2 linked regions of the Pontibacter liquoris genome follow. The main gene of each other region encodes a partner of the protein of the gene in region 2 in a complex. Links are inferred from orthologs where the notes say so. Each region holds a gene or a part of one and is shown on either strand. Other genes may lie near its edges. The genes, in order: tsaE and tsaD.

What was found.
Region 1: the proteins of tsaD (region 2) and tsaE are in contact, whole or in part, in a crystal structure (PDB 6N9A), measured with the Thermotoga maritima proteins. The link is inferred for Pontibacter liquoris from one-to-one orthologs. Residues at the interface, in WP_004082750.1 of Thermotoga maritima: Cys10, Asp11, Arg49, His50, Leu82, Gly84, Gly135, Gly136, Glu154, Thr155, Leu156, Asp157, Asp158, Ser159, Glu162, Asp165, Lys166, Arg169, Leu170, Tyr175, Lys213, Thr214, Leu217, Tyr218, Gln221, Arg222, Asn324; in WP_004082108.1 of Thermotoga maritima: Leu37, Gly38, Lys46, Lys57, Val59, Lys60, Ser61, Thr63, Phe64, Thr65, Leu66, Met67, Val69, Pro71, Tyr82, Arg83, Leu84, Asp86, Asp88, Phe89, Asp93, Ile128, Asp130, Glu131, Arg134.

Annotation. Positions count from the first base shown.
Region 1 is NZ_JALEBG010000001.1:682,708-686,029, forward strand. What follows is about bases 128-3,126. They hold tsaE (tRNA (adenosine(37)-N6)-threonylcarbamoyltransferase complex ATPase subunit type 1 TsaE), read left to right. Parts: upstream 128-1,403; coding sequence 1,404-1,850; downstream 1,851-3,126. Other genes in these bases: porX (T9SS response regulator signal transducer PorX), read left to right, coding at 128-1,411; LWL52_RS02815 (alanine dehydrogenase), read left to right, coding at 1,852-3,081. Outside these bases: more of porX, read left to right, coding at 1-127; LWL52_RS02820 (flavin reductase family protein), read right to left, coding at 3,235-3,322. UniProt on the Escherichia coli protein: Required for the formation of a threonylcarbamoyl group on adenosine at position 37 (t(6)A37) in tRNAs that read codons beginning with adenine.
Region 2 is NZ_JALEBG010000001.1:1,703,385-1,706,602, reverse strand. What follows is about bases 5-2,899. They hold tsaD (tRNA (adenosine(37)-N6)-threonylcarbamoyltransferase complex transferase subunit TsaD), read right to left. Parts: upstream 2,009-2,899; coding sequence 1,001-2,008; downstream 5-1,000. Other genes in these bases: LWL52_RS20645 (translocation/assembly module TamB domain-containing protein), read left to right, coding at 2,012-2,899; LWL52_RS06995 (thioesterase family protein), read right to left, coding at 469-858; smpB (SsrA-binding protein SmpB), read right to left, coding at 5-468. In the rest of the region: more of smpB, read right to left, coding at 1-4; more of LWL52_RS20645, read left to right, coding at 2,900-3,218.

The sequences.
Region 1 (3,322 bases), 1.0 Mb from region 2 along the record:
TTTCCTGGATGAGAACATGCCGGGTATCAGCGGCCTGGAAACACTGAATGAGCTGAAATCCATCCGGCCAGCCGTGCCCGTGATCATGATCACCAAAAGCGAGGAAGAGCATATCATGGAGGAGGCGATCGGCTCCAAGATCACCGATTACCTTATTAAGCCGCTTAACCCTAACCAGATCCTGCTATCGGTAAAAAAGGTATTGGAAAACAAACGCCTGGTGTCTGAAAAGACCAATATGAGCTACCAGCGCGACTTCCGGCAACTGGGCATGGCTTTTGGCGAGCGCCTGAGCCCGCTGGAATGGGCTGATATTTACAAAAAGCTGGTGTACTGGGAGTTGGAGATCGACGAGACGGAAAACAAAAGTATGGCCGACGTGATAAACATGCAGAAGGATGAGGCCAACGCCAACTTCGCCAAGTTTATCATGGAGAATTACGAGGACTGGATAAACAAGGAAGATGAAGATGCTCCGCTCATGTCGCATGAGCTGTTTAAGCAGCGCGTGTTCCCGATGATGAAGCAGTCGGAGCAGCCCGTATACTTCCTTTTGATCGATAACCTGCGCTACGACCAGTGGAAAGTACTCGAACCGCTGATCCTGGATTACTTTACCGTGGACCAGGAAGAGATGTTCTACTCCATCCTTCCTACTACCACGGCTTATGCGCGTAATGCCATTTTTTCGGGCATGCTGCCGACCGAGATCGTTAAAAAGTACCCCAACCTGTGGGTGGCCGACGAGGATGAGGAAGGCAAGAACCTGCACGAGGCCGAATTTCTGGAGATACAGCTACAGCAGAACCGCATTACGGGCAAGCACAGTTACCACAAAATTACGAACGTGGCTGCCGGCCGCGACCTACTCAGCAAGTTCAGTAACCTGGATGGCAACAAGCTCAACGTGATCGTGTATAACTTCGTGGATATGCTCTCGCACGCCCGCACCGACAGCAACATGGTACGCGAGCTGGCGCCCGACGAGTCGGCTTACCGCTCCATCACCAAATCCTGGTTTCTGCACTCGCCCCTTTTCGATACGCTGAAGATGATTGCCGAAAAGAAAGGCCGCCTCATCATCACCACCGACCACGGCACGATCCGGGTAAAAAGGCCCTTTAAGATCATCGGCGACCGCAACACTAACACCAACCTGCGTTACAAGCACGGCAAAAACCTGGGCTATACCGATAAAGACGTGTTTACAGTGAAAAAGCCGGAGCGATTTTTCTTGCCAAAAGCTAACGTTTCCACTACGTTTGTATTTGCGATCGAAGACTACTTCTTCGCTTACCCGAATAACTATAACTATTACGTCAACTACTACAAAGATACCTTCCAGCACGGAGGCGTGTCGTTGGAGGAAATGATCATACCGTTTATAACGCTTTCGCCTAAGAATGCTTAACCAGGGAGTACAAAAAGCAAGTATAAAGATGTCGTCGTTGGCTGATCTGCCGGCGGCGGCTTCTGTGCTTTTAGAGGCTGCCGACCGGGAGCCCATTATTTTGTTCGAAGGCCCGATGGGCGCAGGCAAAACCACCCTGATTAAGGAACTTTGCCGCCAGCTGGGCGTAGCCGAGAACGTGAGCAGCCCTACTTTTGCGCTCGTTAACGAGTATGAAGGGAGGCAGGGGAAACTAATTTACCATTTTGATTTTTATAGGATAAGGGATGAGCGCGAAGCCCTCGGGATTGGCGCGCTGGAGTATTTTGACTCAGGCAGGCTGTGCCTGGTAGAGTGGCCCTCGCTTATACCCAATTTATTGCCTGAGCACTATTTGCTTGTGCAGCTGCAGCCCGAAGCGGAAGGCGAGGGGCGCACCATGACCATAACCCACGTATAGCATGACGGAAAAACTCGCCGCAAGTTTAGCCAAGATAGTAGCTACCAGCCAGGCCCTTTACCCCAAGGAGTCGATGCTGGCGGTGGAAGAACGCCGCCGCAACCTGTTTATCGGCATCCCGAAAGAATCCTCGTTTCAGGAAAACCGCATTGGCCTGACCCCCGACGCTGTGAAGCAACTAACCGACCATGGGCACCGCATCCGGATTGAGGCAGGCGCTGGCAGTTTATCCAAGTACTCCGATCATGAATATGCCGAGGCCGGTGCCCGCATTGTGTATTCGGTGGAAGAAGTATACGAGGCCGACATCATCCTGAAGATCGCCCCTCCTACCTACGATGAGATCAATTACCTGCACCCGGGCCAGACACTGATCTCGGCGCTGCAGTTTGGGAACCTGACCTCGGATTATATCAATGCACTGCTGGCTAAAAAAATAAACGCTCTCTCCTTTGAACTGATCCGCGATAAGTCAGAGGCAAAGCCGGTGGTGCGCGCCATGAGCGAAATTGCCGGCAGCACCGTAATGCTGATAGCCGCCGAATACCTGAGCAGCAGCAACGATGGCAAAGGGGTTATACTGGGTGGCATTACGGGTGTGCCTCCTTCCAAAGTCGTTATACTTGGTGCCGGCACTGTAGCCGAGTATGCGGCCCGTGCTGCCCTGGGCTTAGGAGCCGAGGTAAAGGTTTTCGACAACCATATTTATAAGCTGCGCCGGCTGAAGCACAACATCGGCACCCAGCTCTTTACCTCTACGCTGGATAAAACAGTGCTCAACAACGAAATTAAACAGGCCGATGTGGTGATCGGCGCTTTGGTAGCCGTGGAAGACCGCATTCCGTGCATGGTAGAGGAATCGATTATTGCGCAGATGAACCCCGGCTCCATTATCATCGATGTGTGTATCGACCAGGGAGGTTGTTTTGAAACTTCGGAGGTTACCTCGCACAGCCGCCCCATTTACCGCAAGTATGATATCATCCATTACTGTGTGCCTAACATCCCGTCGCGGGTGCCCCGAACGGCCACCCAGGCCCTGAGTAATATTTTTACGCCCATCTTTACAGAGATCTCAAAGTATGGCGGCATCAACGAGGTACTGTTTACGAACGAACATTACCGTGCCGGCGTGTATATCTACAAAGGCAGTCTCACCAACTCGCATATCGCCAAACGGTTTGGCATGCGCTACAAAGAATTGGGCCTGATGATCGCAGTTAGAAACTAGATGCAAGTCGTTGGACCATAAATATTAGACGCAGGATCTAAGACACAGGTAAAACTATCCATATAAAGTATAAAACCCGCCTCGGCGGATTTTATACTTTATACTCTTGCAAGAGAAGCTTTTGTCTAACGTCTAATATCTAACGTCTTACTTCTATACCTGTCCGCTTAGCAGCAGTACTTTCCAGGCTTCGGACACGTGGTTATCTTCCAATAGCTTTTTACCTAACTTCTCGAGTTCC
Region 2 (3,218 bases):
TTAATACCCGCTTCGGTCCATCTCGCGTTTCACGTCCTTTTCCTTGATGTCCTGGCGTTTGTCGTAGAGCTTTTTGCCGCGGGCAAGGGCGATCTCTATTTTGGCAAAACCCCGGTCGTTTATAAAAACGCGGGTTGGGATGATGGTTACCCCCTGCTCTTCGGATTTATTCTCCAGTTTGCGGAGTTCATTCTTGTTGAGCAGCAGCTTGCGGGTGCGCAGGGGCTCGTGGTTGTAGTGCGTTCCTTCGGTGTAAGTGGCAATATGCAGGTTGTGCAGCCACAGCTCGCCATTCTGAAACAAACAATAGCCGTCCTGCATGTTCACCTTTCCCTCCCGGATGGACTTTATTTCCGTGCCTTTTAACAGGACACCAGCTGTATACTTGTCCAGGAACTGGTATTCGAAGGAAGCCTTGCGGTTTACGATGTTTACAAACTTCTGTATTCGGTCTTTCGCTTTCGCCATTTATACTTGCTTTGGAGCCAACACTTTGGCTAGTTTTTCTTTTTTCAAAATCTTCTGCCCCGTTTCCCCTTCAGCCACCAGACGGTCGCCTACAGTGGCGGTAAAGCTGCAGAGCACCTCATGCCCGTTATACTTCTGCAGAGTGGCTACAATGGTTATACTTTCGCCTTCAAAGGCCGGCGCCTTATGCCTGACAGACAATCTGGTACCTACCCCTTCTTCATCTTTTGCTTTCATATCCAGCACGAACAAACGACCGGCATACTCCGCTGCCTGCGCCAGTGAAAAGGTAGAACAAACAGCATGCACCAGGCCATCTTCGAACCGGGCAAAGTCTGCAGCAGTTACGTGCTTAACATACGTACGGGTGTCGCCGGGTTTTATTGGCATTGTGCGTTTATCGTTGTTCTTTGCTTGCATGTTGCGCTGCAAGCCAGATCATAAATCCGGAAGAGAAAAGCTTGTTAAAATAACCCCTTATACTTACAAGCTATACTTTCTAACTCTCTAACTCTCTAACTTTCCAACTCCCTCAAATTTTCATTCGCGGTTCGGGGCTCACATATTGCGAGGCAAAGTCTCCTTTCAAATACTGGTAGTGCGCGGCCATTGCAATCATAGCGGCATTGTCAGTGCAATACTCAAAAGCCGGGATATACACCTGCCAGTTATACTTGGGTGCATATGCCTGCAGCGCCTTTCGCAATCCTGAATTGGCCGACACTCCTCCTGCAATGGCCACATCCCGGACATTCAGATCCAGGGAGGCCTGCACCAGTTTCTTCAGCAGGGTTTTGATAAGCGTCTGCTGCACACTAGCGCAAATATCGGCGAGGTTCTCCTGCACAAAGGCCGGGTTTTCTTTCGTTTGTCTTTGCAGGAAGTATAAAACGGCTGTTTTGATACCGCTGAAAGAGAAATTGTAGTCGGGCATATTGCCCACTGGAAATTCGAAGGCATCGGGGTTGCCCTGCGCGGCCATCTTATCCAGCATCGGTCCGCCCGGGTATGGGAGTCCGAGCATTTTAGCTGTTTTATCAAAGGCCTCTCCTACAGCATCGTCTGTCGTCTGGCCAATGACCTCCATGGCGAGGTGGTCTTTTACCAGCACAATCTGGGTATGGCCACCGCTAACGGTCAAGCAAAGGAACGGGAAAGCAGGCCTGGGTTCCTCGATAAAATGGGCCAGAATATGCGCCTGCATGTGGTTTACCTCGATAAGCGGAATGTCAAGCCCCAGGGCAAAAGACTTAGCAAACGAGCAGCCTACCAGCAGGGCACCCAGCAGGCCAGGACCGCGCGTAAAAGCCACGGCATTTAGCTCTTTTTTTGCTACATTTGCCTTACGCAACGCCTCCGAAACCACCGGTATGATATTTTGCTGATGCGCCCGGGAGGCCAGCTCTGGTACCACGCCGCCATACTGTTCATGCACGGCCTGGGTGGCTATGATATTCGACAATACCTTTCCGCCGCGGATCACGGCAGCAGAGGTCTCGTCGCAGGAAGATTCTATCGCTAAAATTATAGGTTCGGTCATCTTTTGGAACAAGAACAGTCAGTAAATTATTTCAAAGTTATAGGAAAAGCGCTACTAAAAATAGTTTTGGGGCTCTTCCTATTGCTTTTACTGCTGTTTGCCACCGTTTTTGTGGCAATTCGGCTCCCCGCGGTGCAGACCAAAGTCTCGCAGGAGGCGGCAGCCTACCTTTCCAAAAAGCTGCAGCACCAGGTAACCATTGGGCGGGTGGACGTTGAATTCTTCAGCAAGGTGGTGTTGGAAAAAGTAAAAGTGCTGGACCGCCGCAGCAAGGAACTCTTCTACGTAGGCCGGGCCGAAGCCGATATCAGCGCCTTTACCATCCTGCACCCCAACAAACTAAGTATAGCCACGCTGGAGCTGCAACAGCCCCGCGCCAACCTAGTAAAGTATGCCGGCACCGATTCGCTAAACCTGAACACCTTCCTGCGCGCCCTGAGTAAACTGATGGTAAAGGATACCACCAAGGCCTCGCAGCCTTTCCAATTCACGATTGGCCAGGTGATCCTGCAGGACGGGCATTTTGCTTTTGACGATTTCAATAAGCCCCGTGCTGCGTATGGCATGGACTACTTCCACATGAACTTCGACCATATCTCTGGACGGTTTAATGAGTTTGTGCTGGAAGATACGCTCAAAGTAACGGTAACCGACCTGCGCACCGTGGAGACCCGCTCTAACACGCGCCTGCATAAACTGGATACCCGAATGACGTACGCGTCCACTTTTTGGGAATGGGATGCCCTGGACCTGCAACTGAACAAAAGCAATCTGCAGCATTTTGTCCGTTTCGACTATAACCGGTTCGGTAACTTTACTGCGTTTATGGACAGTGTGACCCTGACGGCAAACCTGCACGACTCCAAAGTATACTCCAAAGACATCGCCACTTTTGCTCCCCAATTAAAGGGGTATGATGAAAATCTGCTTGTAAATTCCGGTGAGTTCAAGGGCAAGGTAAAAGATTTTACGGCCCGGAACGTGGATGTGGAATACGGGCAGCACACCCATATTGTGGGCAACATCAACGCCGATGGTCTGCCAAACTTTAAAGAGACCTTTGCCAACCTGCGGCTCAAATCCTCTACCATCAATGCAACCGACATCAAACAGTTTTTGCCGAAAGAGGCTTACCAGATGGCGGCAAGGCTGGGCACCGTAAAACTGGAAGGGCGTTTTCTGGGTTTCTACAACGACTTTGTAGCCAACG